DNA from 3 places in the Vibrio coralliirubri genome. Region 3 is predicted to be linked to each of the others. Evidence: riboswitches for the same ligand, from Rfam matches in the RefSeq annotation. Region 3 holds a riboswitch; each other region holds the start of a gene.
The links. Region 3 has a riboswitch for thiamine pyrophosphate ahead of thiC (phosphomethylpyrimidine synthase ThiC). Riboswitches for the same ligand answer to the same signal wherever they lie in the genome.
Positions count from the first base shown of each region.

Region 1: linked by a shared signal. The riboswitch ahead of thiD (bifunctional hydroxymethylpyrimidine kinase/phosphomethylpyrimidine kinase) and the one ahead of thiC (phosphomethylpyrimidine synthase ThiC) in region 3 are both predicted to bind thiamine pyrophosphate.
Region 2: linked by a shared signal. The riboswitch ahead of thiB (thiamine ABC transporter substrate binding subunit) and the one ahead of thiC (phosphomethylpyrimidine synthase ThiC) in region 3 are both predicted to bind thiamine pyrophosphate.

Region 1 is NZ_AP025471.1:987,521-994,156, forward strand. Features, by position in the region: gene thiM (hydroxyethylthiazole kinase) at 32-817, opposite strand; gene tenA (thiaminase II) at 849-1,529, opposite strand; gene OCV20_RS21055 (ABC transporter substrate-binding protein) at 1,538-2,494, opposite strand; gene OCV20_RS21060 (ABC transporter permease) at 2,541-3,356, opposite strand; gene OCV20_RS21065 (ABC transporter ATP-binding protein) at 3,349-4,107, opposite strand; gene thiD (bifunctional hydroxymethylpyrimidine kinase/phosphomethylpyrimidine kinase) at 4,097-4,990, opposite strand; TPP riboswitch at 5,087-5,198, opposite strand; gene OCV20_RS21075 (DMT family transporter) at 5,297-6,214, opposite strand; gene OCV20_RS21080 (helix-turn-helix domain-containing protein) at 6,300-6,636, opposite strand, start outside.
Region 2 is NZ_AP025470.1:362,125-368,760, forward strand. Features, by position in the region: gene mpl (UDP-N-acetylmuramate:L-alanyl-gamma-D-glutamyl-meso-diaminopimelate ligase) at 1-1,277, shown strand, start outside; gene OCV20_RS01740 (flavin prenyltransferase UbiX) at 1,316-1,939, shown strand; TPP riboswitch at 1,983-2,102, shown strand; gene thiB (thiamine ABC transporter substrate binding subunit) at 2,156-3,148, shown strand; gene thiP (thiamine/thiamine pyrophosphate ABC transporter permease ThiP) at 3,241-4,854, shown strand; gene thiQ (thiamine ABC transporter ATP-binding protein) at 4,854-5,558, shown strand; gene yjgA (ribosome biogenesis factor YjgA) at 5,667-6,191, opposite strand; gene pmbA (metalloprotease PmbA) at 6,310-6,636, shown strand, end outside.
Region 3 is NZ_AP025470.1:32,852-39,487, reverse strand. Features, by position in the region: gene thiH (2-iminoacetate synthase ThiH) at 1-136, opposite strand, end outside; gene OCV20_RS00180 (thiazole synthase) at 144-908, opposite strand; gene thiS (sulfur carrier protein ThiS) at 911-1,120, opposite strand; gene OCV20_RS00170 (HesA/MoeB/ThiF family protein) at 1,117-1,899, opposite strand; gene OCV20_RS00165 (thiamine phosphate synthase) at 1,889-3,181, opposite strand; gene thiC (phosphomethylpyrimidine synthase ThiC) at 3,181-5,130, opposite strand; TPP riboswitch at 5,260-5,358, opposite strand; gene crcB (fluoride efflux transporter CrcB) at 5,421-5,804, opposite strand; gene OCV20_RS00150 (multicopper oxidase family protein) at 5,905-6,636, opposite strand, start outside.

The DNA of each region.
Region 1 (6,636 bases), on a different replicon from region 3:
TATCAGTTTTGAGCTTAGAACTAGATTAAGCCTACTGAATCTTCAGACGTTGAACCAGAGTTTCTTCGTCTAACTGATACAACTCATCGAGCAAGTTCATTTGCAAGCTACCTGGGCCACGAGAGTTCTCAGCTGCGATTTCGCCAACCACACCCAATACCGCCGCAGCAGCCAAACCACTGTCATCACCGACAGCCGCAAATGCTCCGGTCAATGCCGTTAAGGTACAGCCCATGCCTGTCACATAAGGCATCATTGGATGACCATTGTTTAACGTCACAACACTGTCTTTCGTGACAACGTAATCCGTCTCACCAGAAATAACCACATTCGCACCGTATTCAGCCACTAAGCATTGCGCAGCGCCTAATGCAGCATCACTGCTATCTAGTGCATCAACGCCTTTGCTCTGTGCTTGCTCACCCGCTAACGCGATAATCTCAGACGCGTTACCACGAATGATTATCTTATCGGCTAAACGTGCAATTTCACGAGAAGTCTCAGTACGCAGCGTACTTGCGCCACAACCCACTGGGTCAAGAACCACAACCTTGTTGTTCAAGTTCGCTTGCTCAACCGCGAAGCGCATTCTTGGCGTCCAAACACTGTCTAACGTGCCGATGTTAATCACAAGCGCGCCAGAGAAAGACATCATCTCAGACAGTTCTTGCTGTGAGTGCGCCATGATAGGTGAAGCGCCAATCGCTAATAACGCATTGGCCGTATTGTTCATCACGACGTAGTTGGTGATGTTCACAACCAGTGGTTTTTGCTCTCGTACTGCGCGCAGCGATTGAATAATTTGTTCAGTAAGCATGGGGATAAATCCTTAATCGTTAGAAGTCACTTTAAGCAGCTGGAGAATCATTAAGAGCGTTCAGCCCTTGCTGCCAAAAAGCCACTTCCATACGCGTTGCGGTTTTAAAGATATGAACGATGTTTTGACCGCGCTCGCTGTTGATATCAATTTCAGCAAGCAGCTGGTTGAAGTATTCCGCGCCCGTTGCTACGCCAGACTGGAACTCTTCACTGCCATAAAGTTGCAGCCAGCTTGCGTATGGGTTGCCTTCCAAAACAGTTTCACTGCTTTCTAAAAGTGCTTTACCAATCACAGCGTAACCAATGGAACACGGAGCCAGTGCCGCATAAAGATCGACAAGATCCCCCGTCATACCCGCATCTAGAACGTAGCGCGTGTAAGCAACTGTACCGAAATCTTCCGGTTCGTTTTCTAGGTCAGATTCGGTTAAACCCCACTGACCACAGTAAGTCACGTGGTGAGAGATTTCAGAATCTAGCAGAGCATGAACACTTGGCAATGCACGACGCATATCAGCCAGTGTTTTTGCCTTGTAAATCGCCAACGCATAAGCGCGGGCATATTGCTTCAGGAACAGAAAGTCTTGCTTCAGATAATGCAGAAAACAAGGCTGAGCGAGCGTGCCGTTTGCTAGCGTTTTAACAAAATCATGCTCTGTGTAGTCTTGCCAATCTTGTTGACAGGCTTGGATTAAGTCTTGGTATTTCATGAGATTCCTTAGTCAAAAGTCGGTACGTAGTCAGCGGCTTTTGGTAGTGATTTGATGATGCCTTTGTCGAACATGAACTGTGCGTAATCGTCGTAACGTTTCAGGTCAACAGCAGAAGGGCGAAGTGCAAAACGAGTCAGCGTATCGTTCCATGCGCGTTGGTTAAGCTCGTTGTTCAACGTATCTGGTGAATACGCAACAAACTCGCTCCATGACTCTTGTGGGTGGTTCACAATGTAAGTTGTTGCTTGTTCCAATGCTTTATTGAACGCTTTGATCGCTTCATCGTCGTGCTGCTTTGCGTTCGCAACAAAAATAAGCTCATCGTAAGCTGGCACACCGTGCTCTTCTGGGAAGAACGCTTTTGCTTTAAAGCCTTCAAGGGCTAACTGGTTAGTTTCGAAGTTACGTAGGCCACCCCAGATTGCATCTACCTTTCCCGATGCCAATGAAGATGAAAGAGCCCAACCCACATTGATGGTTTGCACGTCTGTAAACGCAACATTTTCTTGAGCTAGCATGGTGCCGATAGTCGCTTCTTCGTTACCCGCAATCGCAATACCGATCTTTTTGCCTTTCAGATCCGCTAATGAATCGTTCTTGCCGTTATCCAGTACCATTAGTGTGTTTAGTGGCGTCGCGATAAGGGTTGATGCACGAACTAAAGGAAGACCCGCTGCCACATCCATGGTTAAACTTGGTTGGTAAGTTACCGCTAAATCGACCTTACCTGCTGCAACCAATTTTGCTGGCGTGCTTGGGTCTGCTGGTTCTTGAATTTCAATGTCTAAGCCTTGGTCAGCAAAGTAGCCACGCTCTTGAGCAATCACAATTGGGCCATGGTTCGGGTTCACAAACCAATCCAACATCAGTGTCAGTTTCTTCTGTTCAGAGTCCGCTAGAGCATGACCTGAAACCAATGAAGCAAGCAGTGCCACTGCACCTATCAATTTTGTATTTTTCACGGTTAACCTTTCCTTTTGAATATTATTCTTATGTTGAGCGAAGCCATCATTGGTTTTCCCAAGGGATAGCTTTTTTGAGTAATTTATCTGTAACGAAGTAGAGCGAGATAGACAGCACCGCCAAGATGAACAAGGCAGCAAACATCTCATCAATGATCATGCGTGCGTTGGCCTGTAGCATTAAATAACCCAGCCCTTCGCTCGAACCAACCCACTCCCCGACGACCGCACCAATTGGGGCAATCACCACCGCCACACGAATGCCAGACGCTAAGGTTGGCAGTGCAGCAGGAAGTTGGATATGGCGAAGCAATTGCCATTTCGATGCACCCATCGTCTTGGCAAGATCGAGATAGCCTGTCGGTGTATTACGTAGGCCGTCGTAGCAACATGTGGTCACAGGGAAGAAGATAATGATCGCCGCCATCACCACTTTTGATGTGATGCCGTAACCAAGCCACAGCATCAATACTGGCGCGATAGCAAACACGGGGATCGCTTGGCTCGCAATTAAGATAGGCAATAGCCAACGCTTTAGCGGATCAAACATCAACATCTGCAGAGCGAAAAATAGCCCCATCGATAAACCAAGCAGCAAGCCAAGTAGGATCTCTTGCGCTGTCACCCAAGTGTGTTTGAGTAACACATCGTAACGTTCAATCAGCTTTAAAAAGACTTCTGCTGGCGCTGGCAGAATGAAGCTCGGCATCTCGAAGACAACCACAACTAGCTGCCATAAACCTAGAATCACAGCACTGCTGATAAGCAAACGAACAACAGGATTCATCTGACGAGAGCGTGTAGTGGTAGCCTGTGCGTTAGTTGAACGAGCCACAGCTTCGCTTCGCGTTAGATCATTCATAATCACGCTCCAACTGATCTAAGATCGCTTGTTGTAACTCAGCACATTCACCATCTAACACTCTTGGTGTGGCCGTGTTGGGCACAGATAAAGACTGAGCGTTCGCCGGTGTGCCTTGCAACACATACAAATTATCCGCCAAGCGCACCGCTTCTTGTGGATCATGGGTGATCAACACAACGGTTTTATCTCTCAACAACTCACACGCCAAACTTTGCAGCTTGTGTCTCGTTACCGCATCCAGCGCAGAGAAGGGTTCATCCATCAACACCACTGGCTTGTCTTGCATTAAAGTGCGAGCCAAAGCAACACGCTGACGCATACCACCAGACAATTGATCCGGCATCGCATTCGCATAATCAGCCAAACCAACCGCAGAAAGCAACTCGAGTGCTTGATTGGTTTGCACTGCTTTATCAGAAGCTGGATTTTGAAAACGATGACTCAGGCATACATTGTCGATAACTGACAGCCACGGCAATAACAAATCCTGCTGCGCCATGTAAGCGATGCGATCCGTTAAAGGCAGTTCATCAGACGTTGTCAATGTGCCCTGCCACTCCACCTTATCGTCCAGCAAGCCTGCCAGATAACGCAATACCGTGGTTTTTCCGCAACCACTTCGACCCAGCAATACCGTCCACTTACCCGCGTTTAAGCTAAGCGACAACCCAGACAAGGTCGCGTGCTCACTGTCGTTATAACGTAAGGAGGCATTGCTGAGCTGAACACCAACCGTATTAACGGACATTACCGTGTCCAGCGAAGAAGTGATTTACAGGGCCATGACCTTGACCGACTTGTAACTCATCAGCGTGAGCAATCGCGCGAGAGATGTATTGTTTGCCTAGCTCAACAGCCTCTGACAGCGTGTTGCCTTGCGCTAAGAAAGAAGCAATAGCAGAAGAAAGCGTACAACCCGTGCCGTGGGTGTTTTTGGTAGGAAAACGCTTAGCGCTAATCAAAGCAGACGTCGTCGGGAGAATCAGTAGATCGTTACTGTTTTCATCTTTCTCTAAATGACCGCCTTTGAGAAGAACGGCTTTAGCACCTAGTGCGCGTAAGTCTTCAATCATGCCCTGCATTTCAGCTTCGCTTTCAGGTACTGGCTTGCCTGTTAATGCTGCGCCTTCAGGTAAATTAGGAGTAATGATGTCTGCCAGCGGAATCAGTTCTTGCTTTAGCGTCGTGATAGCTGAGTTTTCTAGAAGAAGGTCACCACTTGTCGCGACCATTACAGGGTCAATCACAAGATGCTTAGGTTGGTACTGTTTAATTTTGTCTGCAACGACTTTGATGATTTGCGAATCGGCCAACATGCCGACTTTCACAGCCACGATATTCAGATCAGTAAAAACCGCATCTAACTGGCTAGCAACATGGTCGAGTGGAATAGGAAAAATGGCGGAAACGCCTTGCGTGTTCTGAGATGTGATCGCGGTAATTACCGAACAAGCGAAACTACCTGTCGCAGACATGGCTTTAATATCAGCTTGAATACCGGCACCGCCGCCACTGTCTGAGCCAGCGATCGTCAATACAATCGGAGTGTTCGTGCGAATCGAACCATCCACAGAATGCTGTGAAGCTGAGGCTTTTGGCGTTAAATCTTTTGAAATAGAACTGTGTGTCATTGTCGCTCCTACTATCTTACAAGACGTAGGAGAACAAACACTGATCGAAGGAGAAGTCGCAATAGATTCATGAAAGTCTTCATGAGTGCAGACGTAGATCGAGTGCTTATAGTTCCCTACGCCAGTGTTAACTGAATCAGGTTCAACGGGTCTCGATTAACGATCTCAGCAAACACCAAATAAGGTATATGCCCCCCGACTATTGATAGCGATAGTAACAGCACTCTCACAACTGAGATACTGATTTTATTCAATTATAAGAATTACGCATGAATAAATTTCAATTAGGCACTACAAAACAAATACTTATAGCGTTCCTTTAACTGGCTTCGACTGTATAAACAAGCACAGCACAATCAGAGACATACCTAGCCAGCCTGTAAAAGGAATCAGCTCACCGACAACGCAGACGGCAAGCACCGCGGCAACTACCGGTTCAAACAGAGTCAGCAGATTGGCACTGCTCGCGGTCACATGGCGTAAACCAAAACTGAAGGCGACATAGCCCAAGCATTGTGGGATTAACGTCAGATAACTGATGACTAATACATTGGTCTGCGAGGAAAACAAGTTATCACCCGTAAACCAGAGCGTTGGCAGCAACAGTATCGCGCCGAGGCCAAAAATACTGCCCATCGCCGCTTGTGACTTAATCCCTTTATCGATCAGTGCTTTTGTCGCCCAAGAATAAATGGCGTAACACAGCCCTGCGAGCAAACCTAAAGCAATACCCAACAGCTTGAGATCATCACCGGGTTCATTCGCCGATGAAGATTCTGAAAACACCAACAACCCAATACCCACCACACCAATCGCAAAGCTAGTGAGCCAACGTTTGTTGATATTATTTTTTTTGCTAATCAGACACTCTAACAGTGCCGAAAAGAAAGGTGCGGTTGCAATCGAAACCACGGTACCAATCGCCACGCCGGATAATTTCATTGAAGAATAGAAAGCTAAAGGATAGACCGCCAAAGCCAAAGCGCTCACTGCCAACAGCCTCTTGTTCTGCAAAAGTTTGTCGAAAGCGAATAGGATTTTTCGATATGCCAAGCCCGCTTGCATTAGGCCGCCGACACCCATAGAGAAAGCACCAATCGCTAAGGGGCTTAGATCAGGCGCAAAGCTTGCGGCGGTGCCTGTCGTGCCCCATAAAATAGATGCAAACAAGATGGCTAAAGTGCCCGTTTGGAATTCGTTAACGCGATTGATGGCAAGATTCATTTCTATTACCCAATTTTCAGTTCTGAAATAGATAATAGTGAAGATTGATAAAATTTAGTTTGCCGAAAGGACGCTATTGTTGCTTCTAAAGACTGTCTTTCATTGAGCCTAGAAACGCCCTTGGGGACATCCCAAAGTGCTGAGAGAAGCGACGACTGAAAGCAGAAACATCACTATACCCCACATTTTCGGCAATCAACTGAACCGGTAAATCGGTGTGGGTTAACAAGGCTTGGGCTTTCTCCATACGATATCGAGTGATGTATTTAAGCGCACTGATCCCCAGGCACTCTTTAAAGCGTTTTTTGAATTGAGTGGGACTCAAGCAGGCCGTTTCTGCAAGTTGTGAAATGGATAACGGCTGGGTGTAGTTATCCGCTATCAGCCTTTGTACGGCACGGATTCTTGGGTCGATGCTCTTA
Region 2 (6,636 bases), 330 kb from region 3:
CGGGTAGTGACGCGAATGTTTACCCACCAATGAGCACCTTGTTGGAATCACAAGGGATTGAAATTATTGAAGGGTTCGACCCTAGCCAATTAGAACCAAGGCCAGATCTCGTGGTTATCGGTAACGCAATGAGCCGCGGTAATCCGTGTGTTGAGTATGTGTTGGATAACAACCTTAGATACACCTCTGGTCCCCAGTGGTTGCAAGAGTTCCTGCTGCATGACCGTTGGGTGTTAGCGGTATCGGGAACGCACGGTAAGACCACGACATCAAGCATGTTGGCTTGGATCTTGGAAGACTGTGGCTATGCACCGGGCTTCTTAGTTGGCGGAGTGTTGGGTAACTTTGGTATCTCTGCTCGCCTTGGTGAAAGTATGTTCTTCGTGGTAGAAGCCGACGAATACGACAGTGCTTTTTTCGATAAACGATCTAAGTTCGTTCATTACCACCCAAGAACCTTGGTGATGAATAACCTAGAGTTCGATCATGCGGACATCTTTGACGATCTTGAAGCGATTAAGCGACAATTCCATCATTTGGTGCGTACTGTGCCAAGCAATGGTCGCATTTTCTCACCTAAGCAGGATACCGCTATTCAAGATGTTTTAGCTCGCGGTTGCTGGAGCGAAACTGAATCGAGCGGCGAACTTGGCGATTGGGATGCTAAGAAACTGGTTAAAGATGGCTCCAAATTTGAGGTCTATTTCCAAGACGAATGTGTTGGAACCGTAGACTGGGATTTGGTTGGCGATCATAACGTAAGTAATGCCTTGATGGCGATTGCGGCGGCAAGACATGTTGGTGTGACACCCGACTTAGGATGTGAATCACTGGCGACTTTCATTAATACCAAGCGTCGTTTGGAGTTTAAAGGCGAAGTGGCAGGTGTTTCTGTCTATGACGATTTTGCTCATCATCCTACAGCGATTGAACTTACTCTGGGTGGCTTACGTAATAAGGTCGATACGAAAAAAATCATTGCTGTTTTAGAGCCTCGTTCTGCCACCATGAAGCGTGGTGTGCATAAAGAAACCTTGGCTGATTCGTTGAAGCAGGCGGATTCTACCTACTTATTCCAACCGGATAACATTGATTGGTCAGTTCAAGATGTTGCAGACGCTTGTCACCAACCTGCACACGTGAGTGATGACATGGATGCATTCGTTGCTAGAATTGTCTCAGAGGCACAAGCGGGCGACCAAATCTTAGTAATGAGTAATGGTGGCTTTGGTGGTATTCACCAGAAATTGTTGGATGCGTTGGCACTCAAAGGCTAACGGCATCCACGACCTTATATTTTGAAGTAATTGAGAACATGACAAAACACGATAAAGCTATAACCCTCGCTTTCACTGGCGCATCCGGTGCGCCTTATGGCCTGCGTTTACTTGAATGCCTTTTGGCAGCCGATTATCAGGTCTACTTGCTGATTTCATCGGCAGCGCGAGTGGTATTGGCGACCGAGCATGAACTTAAGTTACCTGCTGGGCCAGATGCAGCGAAACAAGCTTTGGTTAAACATCTTGGCTGCGATCCTGAAAAGCTGGTGGTGTGTGGCAAAGATGATTGGTTCTCGCCGGTTGCCTCTGGTTCAGCTGCACCGAAGCAGATGGTCGTTTGTCCATGTTCCGCGGGAAGCTTGGCTTCGATTGCACATGGCTTGTCGGACAACCTGATTGAGCGAGCAGCAGATGTGGTCATGAAAGAGCGAGGCCAATTGTTGTTGGTGGTTCGTGAGACGCCATTTTCTACGTTGCACTTAGAGAACATGCACAAACTTTCGACCATGGGCGTGACGATCATGCCTGCAGCTCCGGGTTTTTATCATCAACCTAAGTCAATTGAAGATCTGGTCGACTTTATGGTGGCGCGTATTCTCGATCACCTTGGTATCGAACAAGGTTTAGTGCCACGTTGGGGCTACGATCAACGTAATTGATCTAAACTTGATAGCTTATTGTTAAAAATCAAATTACAATTCTGAACACTCATCGGGGAGCGAACCATTCAAATAATGAATGCTAGCTGAGATCAAGCAGATGCTTGGGACCCGTAAACCTGAACCAGATAATGCTGGCGTAGGAATTGAGTTAGGAACAACCTCTACCGTTCTCCTCCCTCAAACCTGTGCCGCTCAGACCATGGAGAGCGTCCAGTGAAATTCACATTAACTACTCTTGCTGTTACTACAGCTATTTCTTTTTCTGCCTTTGCTGCAGACAACACTTTGACCGTATACACCTATGACTCTTTTGCTGCGGATTGGGGCCCTCGTCCTGCCGTTGAAAAAGCATTCGAAGAGAAGTGTGGTTGTGATGTGAATTTTGTCGCTCTAGAAGACGGCGTGTCTATCCTGAACCGTTTACGTCTTGAGGGCGGAAACAGCAAAGCCGATATCTTGCTCGGTCTCGACAACAACCTGATGGCTGAAGCGAAAGCGACGGGCTTATTGGCTGAGCATAATGTTGATACTTCATCAGTAACACTGCCTAATGGTTGGAACGACAGCACTTTTGTACCCTATGACTTTGGCTACTTTGCTTTTGTTTACAACAAAGAGAAGTTGGCAAACCCACCGAAGAGCCTTAAAGAGTTGGTTGAGCAGCGTGATGATCTCAAGGTTACCTACCAAGACCCACGTACATCAACACCAGGGCAAGGCATGATGCTTTGGATGAAATCAGTATACGGTGATGAAGCGACAGCAGCATGGAAGAAGCTTGCTCAGAAAACAGTGACTGTAACCAAAGGCTGGTCTGAAGCTTACTCAATGTTCCTAGAAGGTGAGTCGGATTTAGTGTTGTCTTACACAACGTCTCCGGCTTACCACATTATTGCTGAGAGCGATTCTAAGTACGCAGCAGCAAGCTTCGAAGAAGGGCATTACACTCAAGTGGAAGTGGCCGCTAAGGTTAAAGGCAGCAAGAACGAAAAGCTTGCTGATGAGTTTATGGCGTTTATCCTAAGTGATGAATTCCAATCGGCGATGCCAACAGGTAACTGGATGTACCCAGTGACGGATGTTGAGTTACCAAAAGGGTTTGAGCAACTTACAGTTCCTCAGAAAGCGCTGAGCTTTAGCTCAGAAGAGATCGCCGAGAAGCGTAAGCCTTGGATTCGTGAATGGCAGAGTGCACTTACTTTTTAATTTGCTTTTAAAAAATTAGCGTTCTAACTTTCTGTATTTAAAGGTTTGTTCGAGATTAACTGAGCGAACCATTTACGGTAAAGAATCAATCTATGATAAAGAAAACACCTAAGGTTGGGATTTGGGTAGCGATACTCATTACCGCCTTCGTGGTTTCAGCGGTTGGGGCATTGCTTAGCAATGCCCCTTCTCTTGATATCAGCCAAGTATGGTCCGATCCCTATTATTGGCATGTAACGAAATTCAGTTTTTATCAGGCGACACTCTCAACGGCGCTGAGTGTTGGCTTTGCTATACCTATTGCTCATGCGCTGTGTCGTAGACAATTTTTGGGACGCGCTTTGTTGTTAAGGCTGTTCGCGTCGACCTTAGTCCTGCCGGTGTTAGTCGGTGTATTTGGCTTACTTGCGATCTATGGCAATAGTGGTTGGTTAGCTAAGTTTTTGGCGAACTTCGATATTGAATTACCATTTTCCATATATGGATTGAATGGTATTTTGCTGGCGCACGTTTTCTTTAACTTGCCTTATGCCAGTCGCTTACTTTTACAAGCCTTAGATACGGTGCCTGCCGAGCAACACAAGCTTTGTGCTCACTTGGGTATGAGTCATTGGAACAAATTCAGATGGGTTGAATGGCCTCGCTTAAGACAGCAATTACCACATGTGTGTGGCTTAGTCTTCATGTTGTGTTTTACCAGCTTTGCTACCGTGATGGCGCTAGGCGGTGGACCTAAATCAACCACTATCGAGCTCGCTATTTATCAGGCGATTAAATTCGACTTTGACCTTCAAGCTGGTGCCTTGCTCGCGATATGGCAAATGCTGCTGTGTGGTGTGCTAGCGGTGAGCATTCAACGCCTATCGAAGCCTATTTCAGTGACGGCTAGTCAGCTGTCGGAAGAGAAATATTTGGTTAAGGACAGCTGGTGGTCAAAAGCTTGGGATAGCTTTTGGATCATCATAGTCTCAATGCTGGTATTGCCGCCATTAGCTATGGTTATCGTCAGTGGAATTAACTCGCAGGCATTAACCGTACTCAGCAGCGAGCCGTTTTGGGCGGCGTTAATGACCTCGGTTAAAGTCGCGTCATTAGCAAGTGTTATCGCAGTTGGTATTGGTATCGCCATACTGCTGACTAGCCGAGCATGGCGTTTACAGAACAAGAATTTTCGAGCCGATAAAATCGAGCTGATTGGCACTATTATCTTAGTGACTCCGGGGCTGGTGATCAGTACGGGTATCTTCTTATTACTGCGTTCATTCACCGATGTATTCAGTTTAGCTTTCTTTATCGTGATTGCCGTCAATAGTTTAATGGCGCTGCCTTACGTAATTAAAACCTTGGCTCAACCTATGCTGCACTTATCTCAGCAGTACCAGTATGTGTGTGCAAGCTTGGGTATGACAGGTTTCACGCGTTTTAGGCTAGTGGAGTGGCGCGCATTGCGTAAGCCGATGGCACAAGCGTTTTCGATCAGCTTTATGTTGGCGATGGGTGACTTAAGCGCGATTGCTTTGTTTGGTAGCCAAGATTTTAGAACTCTGCCTTTGTACCTATTCCAATTGTTAGGCAGCTATCAAATGGAAGCGGCGGCGGTAGTTTCTGTGAGCTTACTGTTACTGAGTGTCGGCAGTTTTAGCTTAATAGAATTTTTATTTACTCGAAGATCTAAGCTCGATGCTAAAGAATTAAGGAACCGATGATGTTAGTGATGAAAGATGTGGATTACCACTATCACAGAGAGTTGTTTAGCTTTGATTTTCAAGCTGAGCAGGGCGATATTGTTGCGCTTATGGGGCCGAGTGGTGCGGGTAAATCTACACTGTTGGCGCTAGTTGCTGGTTTCATCGAACCTACATCGGGTGAGATCTCAGTGGCTGGGCAATCGCTTATTGGTAAAGAAGCACATCAGCGCCCATTGGCGATGTTGTTTCAAGAGCACAACCTGTTTGCTCACCTTACGGTGCGAGAAAATATTGGCTTAGGTCTGCATCCAGGTTTAAAGCTTACTGCAGCCCAAAAGCAAGCTGTGGAGCAAGCCGCAGCACAAGTTGGTGTTGCTGAGTATTTGGATAGATTGCCTGAGCACTTATCCGGTGGTCAACGCCAGCGTGTCGCACTAGCGCGTTGTTTTGTTCAGCCTCATGATATTTGGTTACTTGATGAACCTTTCTCTGCGCTTGACCCTTTGCTTCGCGAAGAGATGCTTAGCTTAGTGAAGCGATTAGCGGCAGAGCGAAATATTACGGTCTTGATGGTGACTCACCATTTAGGTGACGCACGCAGTATCGCAAATAAGTTTGTGTTTGTGGCGCTAGGCAAGGTGTTGGTTGAAGACTCGATAGAGGCACTGACGGCGGATCATCCACAGGCAGAGTTAAGCTCATTTGTTAAAGCGGGTGAGTGACGATTCATCACTCCTGGTTAATCTCTCTGATATTGAGTACGTAGAAAACAAAAAGACCTAGCATGTGCTAGGTCTTTTATTCACTCTATGAGTAAAGCGAGATAACGATTAGTCTTCTAGCTTTAGCTCTTTTAAGATTTGGAAGATCTCACGAGAAGACTTTGCAGGCTTGTTCGCTGATTTCTCTTTGTTAGCTTGGCGAGCTAGCTGACGAAGACGCTGACGGTCTGCTTCAGGGTACATTTCCATTACTTCTGAAATAGCCGCATCACCTTCAGCAACAACACGATCACGCAGTTGTTCAAGCTTATGTAGCTCAGCTGTTGCTTGTGAGTGTTTGTTACGTACTTTATCCAAAGCCGCTTGAATTGGCTCAGGATCGACATTACGCATTACTTTACCAATGTATTGAAGTTGACGACGCTTCGCTTCATTTTTAAAGCGTTGTGCATCTTTAATCGCTTGTGCCAAATCTTCAGACAGCGGAAATTTGTCTAATACAGAAGGCTTTAGACCAACAAGCTCTTCTCCCAGCTTTTGCAGGGCATCCATGTCCGTTTTCATTTCTGTCTTACTTACCCAGATGATTTCTTCTTCTGGTTCCCATGGGGCTTTTTGGTTTTTGCGAGCCATCTTTTCTGCCTATGTCACTATCTCAAACGAATATATTGCCTATTTTAGCAAGAATCTTGGGGAGAAAGCGAAATTCTTGTTATCCTACGTAATATTGACCTAAAAAATTAGAATAGATATGGATGTAAAACAGCAAGTCGCCCAGCAAAGAGTTGAGCTAGAAGCCGCAGTAGCTAAAGCGTTGGATATGGCATCAGTGAGTGCAGACGCAGCTGAGGTCGCTATTACTAAGTCAACGGGTTTAAGTGTTTCAACACGTATGTGTGAAGTGGAAAACGTTGAATTTAACAGCGATGGTGCGCTAGGTATTACTGTTTATCGCGGCCAGAAAAAAGGCAGCGCATCTACATCTGATCTGAGTGAAAAGGCTATTGCTCAAACAGTCGCGGCTGCGCTTGATATCGCTCAGTACACGTCTGAGGACCCTTTTGCAGGTCCTGCAGCA
Region 3 (6,636 bases):
AGATAAGAGCCTTAAAGTCTTCCAAGTCGCGTTTAGGTTTACTCAGAGCGCGCTCAACATCCGCTGCCGTTTTACTGAAGATAGACATACCAATGTCATCCCAGTTGAGCTGTTTAAATCGATCAACAAACGTCATAGGGACACTACTCGTCTAGAAATGAAGTTAGCGGACTAGAAGCAACCGCGTGAGACACCTGACCAGCGAGACCAGAAAGGTAAGCCATACGGCCAGCTTCAACTGCCAGTTTAAAAGCAATCGCCATATCAACGGGTTGTTGAGAAGCCGCAATCGCAGTATTAACTAACACGGCATCCGCGCCCATTTCCATTGCACGAGCAGCATGAGATGGCGCACCAATACCGGCGTCAACAATCACAGGGACATTCGCTTGGTCGATAATGATCTCTAAGAAGTCTGCCGAAGCGATACCTTTATTCGACCCAATCGGCGCACCTAGCGGCATAACCGCAGCACAACCCACCTCTTCTAAACGTTTACACAACACTGGGTCAGCATGGCAGTAAGGCAACACAACAAAGCCATCTTTAACCAGTTGCTCAGCCGCTTTTAATGTCTCAATTGGGTCTGGCATCAAGTACTTTGGATCTGGGTGAATTTCCAGTTTGAGCCAGTTTGTGCCTAGCGCTTCGCGAGCCAAATGTGCAGCAAAGATGGCATCCTTCGCGTTCTTTGCACCGGAGGTATTTGGTAACAAGTTAACGCCAGCATTAATGATAGGCTGCAAAATATCATCTTGCTCAGAGCGAATATCAACCCTCTTCAACGCCATGGTTGCAAGTTGAGCACCGGAAGCTTCAATAGCACTCGCCATCAAGTGCTTGTTCGCGAACTTACCCGTTCCAGTGAAGAGTCGAGATTGAAACGTTTTATCTGCGATAGTTAACATGGTTAGCCTCCTGCAATGGCTTGGAAAAGAGAAATAGCATCGCCTTCATTGACGACTGTTTGTTGCCACTGACTACGCGGGACAACCGCATTGTTGATAGCAAAGACACAACCCAGATCGGGCAGTGAAAGCGCTTGGATGATATCCGCTAGAGACGACGATTGTGCAACCTGTTCTGGTTGCTCATTGATAGAGATCGTTATGTTGCTCATTGGGCTTCTTCTTCTAAATAGTTAACTGTAGATGTGCAGCAAACGGGGCATTCACTATCTTGAGTGACACTTAAGTTTTGCCAGTTCATCGTCTGACCATCAAACAGTTTGAGCTGATGTGTTGCAACTTGGAACTCACCAGTGCTAAGGCGTTGAATAGCAGCCAGTGCTTGGAGGTTACCTATAGTGCCAACAACTGGGCCGATGATTCCGCTGTCGCTACAACGTGTCGTTTGTGGATGATGACTGAACGGGAACAAACAGTGATAGCACCCTTTCTGCTTCTGATAATCAAAGACAATAAACTGACCTTTCCAGCCGATCGCAGAACCAGAAATCAAAGGCGTACTACTGCCGAAACATGCTTGGTTAACCTGTTGGCGTGACTCAAAGTTGTCAGTACAATCCAACACCAAATCAGCGAGCATCACCTCAAGCTCAAGTTGGCTTTGAGTCATTCGCTTATTGATGGTTCTTACTTGGCTTCGACCATTAAGCTCACTCAACTGTTGCTTCAGGGCTTCAACCTTAGGTGAACCTAACTGACTTTCCTTGAACGCTACCTGTCGTTGCAGGTTAGACGAATCCACACAGTCATCATCTACCAATACGATTTTCCCGATACCGGAAGCCACAAGATAGAGAGCTGCTGCATTTCCTAAGCCACCACAACCAATAACCAACACATGGCTATCTAATAGATTGCGTTGCCCTTGCTCACCCACTTCAGGGAGTGCGATTTGTCGTTGATAACGAATGAATTCGAAATCACTCAGCATGACTTAGCTCCCGAGTTACCTTTTTAACAGCACTTGTAGAACTGTCAGCCATTAATGCTTCGAAGAACTCAATCACTTGTTTTGGGTCTTCGGCTAACGTAATCGCACGTACAACAGCAAGGCTCGATACCCCACAACTCCACACCTGTGCAGCCGACGACTGGTCAATTCCACCAATCGCAACCGTCGGATAGCCGGTGAGTTCTTCTGTGTATGGGATAGTATCAATCAGCTGCTGATAGAGAGATAAACGCACAAGCCCTTGAGGCTTTGATGGCATCTGCTTAGTGGTGGTTGGGAATATATGCCCAAGCGCAATATAGCTTGGGTTGATTTGCACAATACGTAGCAACTCGTAATAGCCATGTGTCGAGAGACCGATCTTAATACCAGCTTGGCTCAGTTGAGATAGGTTGGATTCTTCGATGTCCTCTTGACCCAAATGAACACCAAAAGCATCATGCTTAAGTGCTAATTGCCAATAGTCATTGATAAAAACCTGAGCGTTGTGCTCTCTACCGAGTTCGATAGATCGTTCGATTTGTTGTTCTAAACCTTCTTGCTGCGGGTTCTTAATACGCAGTTGAACTGTCTTGATTCCAAGCTTGAGCAGCCTTTCGATCCACTCAACATCATCAACCACTGGGTATAGTCCTAGGCTACTCTTACTCAGTTCAGGGAACGAAAGTGAGGTTCCTTGATGCGCCCAACCAACACTAATATCCAGTCGTTCATCTTCCAGAATGGGAATAGGAAAGTTTTGGTAGCTTGCTGGCCATGTTCCACGTGAAACATTAGATGCGGCGCGAGCTAAAACCAGTGCATCTTCTAATGGGAACTCCAACGCCAACAAAGTAACTAACCAAGCAAAGTGGCCACGACTATCTAACTCCTGATGAGCTGGAGTTTCACTCTTGATAGCACGATTAGCATCTAGCTGTGACCAGAGATCCAATACAGCTGAGTCATCTAAGACACCGATATAGATGGTATTCGGAGTTTGTGCCAAGGCATCGCGGACACCAGCTAGCGCCACTGAATGACTGTAATCAACGATATGATCAAGCTCACTTGAGCGACACTCCGCCAATGAATCAACATCATGAGCAAAACCAATAGATAACGCTTGCTGAGCATCAACGATAGAGAAGCATTGAGTTGGGCTTACACCCAACTCAACTGCATCGGTTGCCAAGCCTTGTCGCTTAGCAACCAGTAGACAGCTTTGCACCTCTCCCGTTAACTCAATGTTTTGAGATGGGATAAGAATTTTCACTGTCATTATTCCTCTAATTGAGCTTCTTTTGCACCCACTGCAGGATGATAAAGTTCAGAGCCAGTATCACGGAATTCTTGGGATTTCTGACGCATCCCTTCCAACGGGTTATCTAGCATCTTAATCTCGATAGCCTGATCAGCTGCCACTTGTTCAGTGTCTTTCGCGTACTCTCGAACTTCTTGAGAGATCTTCATTGAGCAGAATTTAGGGCCACACATTGAGCAGAAGTGAGCAACCTTGCCCGACTCTTGCGGCAAGGTTTCATCATGGAAAGAACGCGCAGTTTCCGGATCAAGAGCTAGGTTAAATTGGTCTTCCCAACGGAATTCAAAACGTGCCTTTGATAAAGCGTTATCTCGGATTTGTGCACCCGGATGTCCTTTAGCCAAGTCTGCTGCGTGTGCAGCCAGCTTGTAAGTAATCAGGCCAGTCTTCACATCTTCTTTGTTTGGTAAGCCTAGATGCTCTTTAGGGGTTACATAACAGAGCATCGCACAGCCGTACCAACCAATCATGGCCGCGCCAATTCCAGAGGTAATGTGGTCATAACCAGGGGCAATATCGGTAGTCAATGGACCTAATGTATAGAACGGTGCTTCATGACAGTGCTCTAACTGCTCATCCATGTTCTCTTTAATTAGGTGCATTGGTACATGTCCAGGGCCTTCAATGATCACCTGCACGTCGTATTCCCAAGCAACTTTAGTCAACTCACCCAAAGTACGTAATTCGGAGAATTGAGCTTCATCATTCGCATCAGCAATCGAACCCGGACGTAGACCGTCACCCAATGACAGAGCGACATCGTACTTCGCACAGATCTCACAGATCTCACGGAAATGGGTATAAAGGAAGCTTTCTTGGTGATGAGCAAGACACCATTTCGCGATGATAGAGCCGCCACGAGAGACAATACCAGTCACACGTTTAGCGGTCATAGGAACGTAGCGAAGCAATAAGCCTGCGTGGATAGTAAAGTAATCAACACCCTGCTCTGCTTGTTCAATCAAGGTATCGCGCATCACTTCCCAGTTAAGGTCTTCCGCAACGCCATTCACTTTTTCAAGCGCTTGATACATAGGAACCGTACCAATTGGTACTGGGCTATTACGTAGTATCCATTCGCGAGTCTCGTGAATATTACGACCGGTAGAAAGGTCCATCACGGTATCTCCACCCCAACGAGTCGACCATACTAGCTTCTCAACTTCTTCTTCAATCGAAGAGCTCACTGAAGAGTTACCGATATTAGCGTTCACTTTCACTAAGAAGTTTCGGCCAATAATCATCGGCTCGGATTCAGGGTGGTTAATGTTCGACGGAATGATAGCTCGGCCTTCAGCGACTTCTTTACGCACGAACTCAGGGGTGATTTCTTTCGGCAGGTTTGCGCCAAAGTTATGGCCAGGGTGTTGGTGGTTCAGCTGCTCATCAGCAAACTTCTGACGTCCCATGTTCTCACGTATCGCAATGTACTCCATCTCAGGAGTAATAATCCCCTTACGAGCATAGTGCAGCTGAGTAACACATTGATCGCCAGTCGCGCGACGAATTCTAGGCAGATTACCGTAACGAAGGTCGTCTAGAGTTTCATCTTCTAAACGCTCTTTGGTGTATACAGAACTTACATCGCCTAACAGTTCCGTATCAGCACGCTCTTCAATCCATTGCTCTCGTAACTTAGGAAGGCCACTGTAAAGGTCAATTTCGTGCGTAGGGTCAGTATAAACACCAGAGGTGTCGTATACATGAATTGGCGCATTAGGTTCGAATACAGGCTCTTTTTTGGTACCACCAACAAGGCTATCTGCTAGTGATATTTCTCGTACAGGGACTTGAATGTCCTCGCGAGATCCTTGGATGTAAGCTTTTTTTGAATTTGGATAAGGTTGTACGGATAAAGAATCAATGAAATTCTTCGCTTCCAGTCTTGCTTGTTTACGACTCGACATAGCATTTTTCCTTGGCTTTTAGCCATTATTTATAGGGATAAAAATGCTTGACGGATAAGATGCTACAAGAGGGATCACGGTAAGAAATACAGTTGTGATCTGGAGATAGATCTCTAGAAGGATTCTAGTTAGATATCTACTCTTGTTCCCTTCGCAGGTATTAGCCTGATCAGGTTCAACGGATCCCGAGTTAACGGTCTCAGCCATATGGCACTCCGACAAGTACGATCGAGTATATAAAAACGGCTTGGATAAACCAAGCCGAGTTGTTAACAAATCGTAAGAAAGTTTTAAGACTTTATCAGAAGTTGGAAGCCGATCCATGCCGCTGAAATACTGAGCACCACGTTGAGCAGTACATTGAGCCCCATCTTGAAGAACGCACCCTGCTGCATAAGAAGCACGTTATCCATCGAAAACGTAGAAAATGTCGTCAGGGCCCCAAGAAAACCAAGACCGATAATTTGTCTCCACGGCTCCGTCGCAACCATCTCATTTTCAAACGCGGCGATGAGCAATCCCATAATCAAAGAGCCAATCACGTTAACAGTCAGCGTACCGTAAGGGAAACCACGTCCTAACATCACAACGCATAACTCTGAAATCAAGTAACGTGAACAAGCACCAAACGCGCCACCGATGGCGATAAAACCTAGAATAGATAACTGACCCATGAATCCTCCCAAACAATAATCCCTATATTCTAGCTTTAACGCCGATAAAAGCGAGGGTAGAAACTAAGAATGCATGCGCAAATATTAAACGTTACAGGTGTCACTTAACTTCAATATATCCCATCAAACCCGTTTTCATGTGTTCGATAACATGACAGTGATACATCCAGCGGCCAGGGTTGTCGGCAACAAATGCGGCTTTAGCTCGGCCGTTTTTTCCAAGTAACACTGTATCGGTATGGAAAGGCTCTTCAACTTTCTTCCCGTCAAGTTCGAGTACTGTAAAAGTATGTCCATGAATATGGATCGGGTGATGGTATTGAGTGACGTTCTTAAGATCGAATATATAGGTTTTTCCCAGCTCTAACGTCGCCAACGGTTCAGGGATACTATCTTTGCTCATCCCCTCCCATGCTCGTTTATTAGTTAGCCAAAACTTAGGCATAGATTTTCCATCTTTAGATACTGGAGAAACCGCCCCTTCCCATTCAAATAAAAAGTCGATTTCTTCTGCATTAGCCAAATCTAAGTTGGGCACAGGATTAAGGGGCAAAGAAGGTAGAGAGCGATTCTCAACAAAGGTTGAATCTACAACCTCGAACTCACACAAAGAGAAAGGAAAGCGTCCTTTCATTTGAAGGACGCTAACTCGCCCACCGGCTTTGGGTGCTATCAGTCCAATATCCACTCGCATCCCTGGACCAATTTTATGTTCCGTCAGCTTATAAGGTGTTTTGACAGGGTTACCATCAATGGCAATCACCCATGCCTCAGCCCCTTCAACAGCAATAGGGTAAGTGATCGTATTATCGACATTAGCGATACGCAGCCT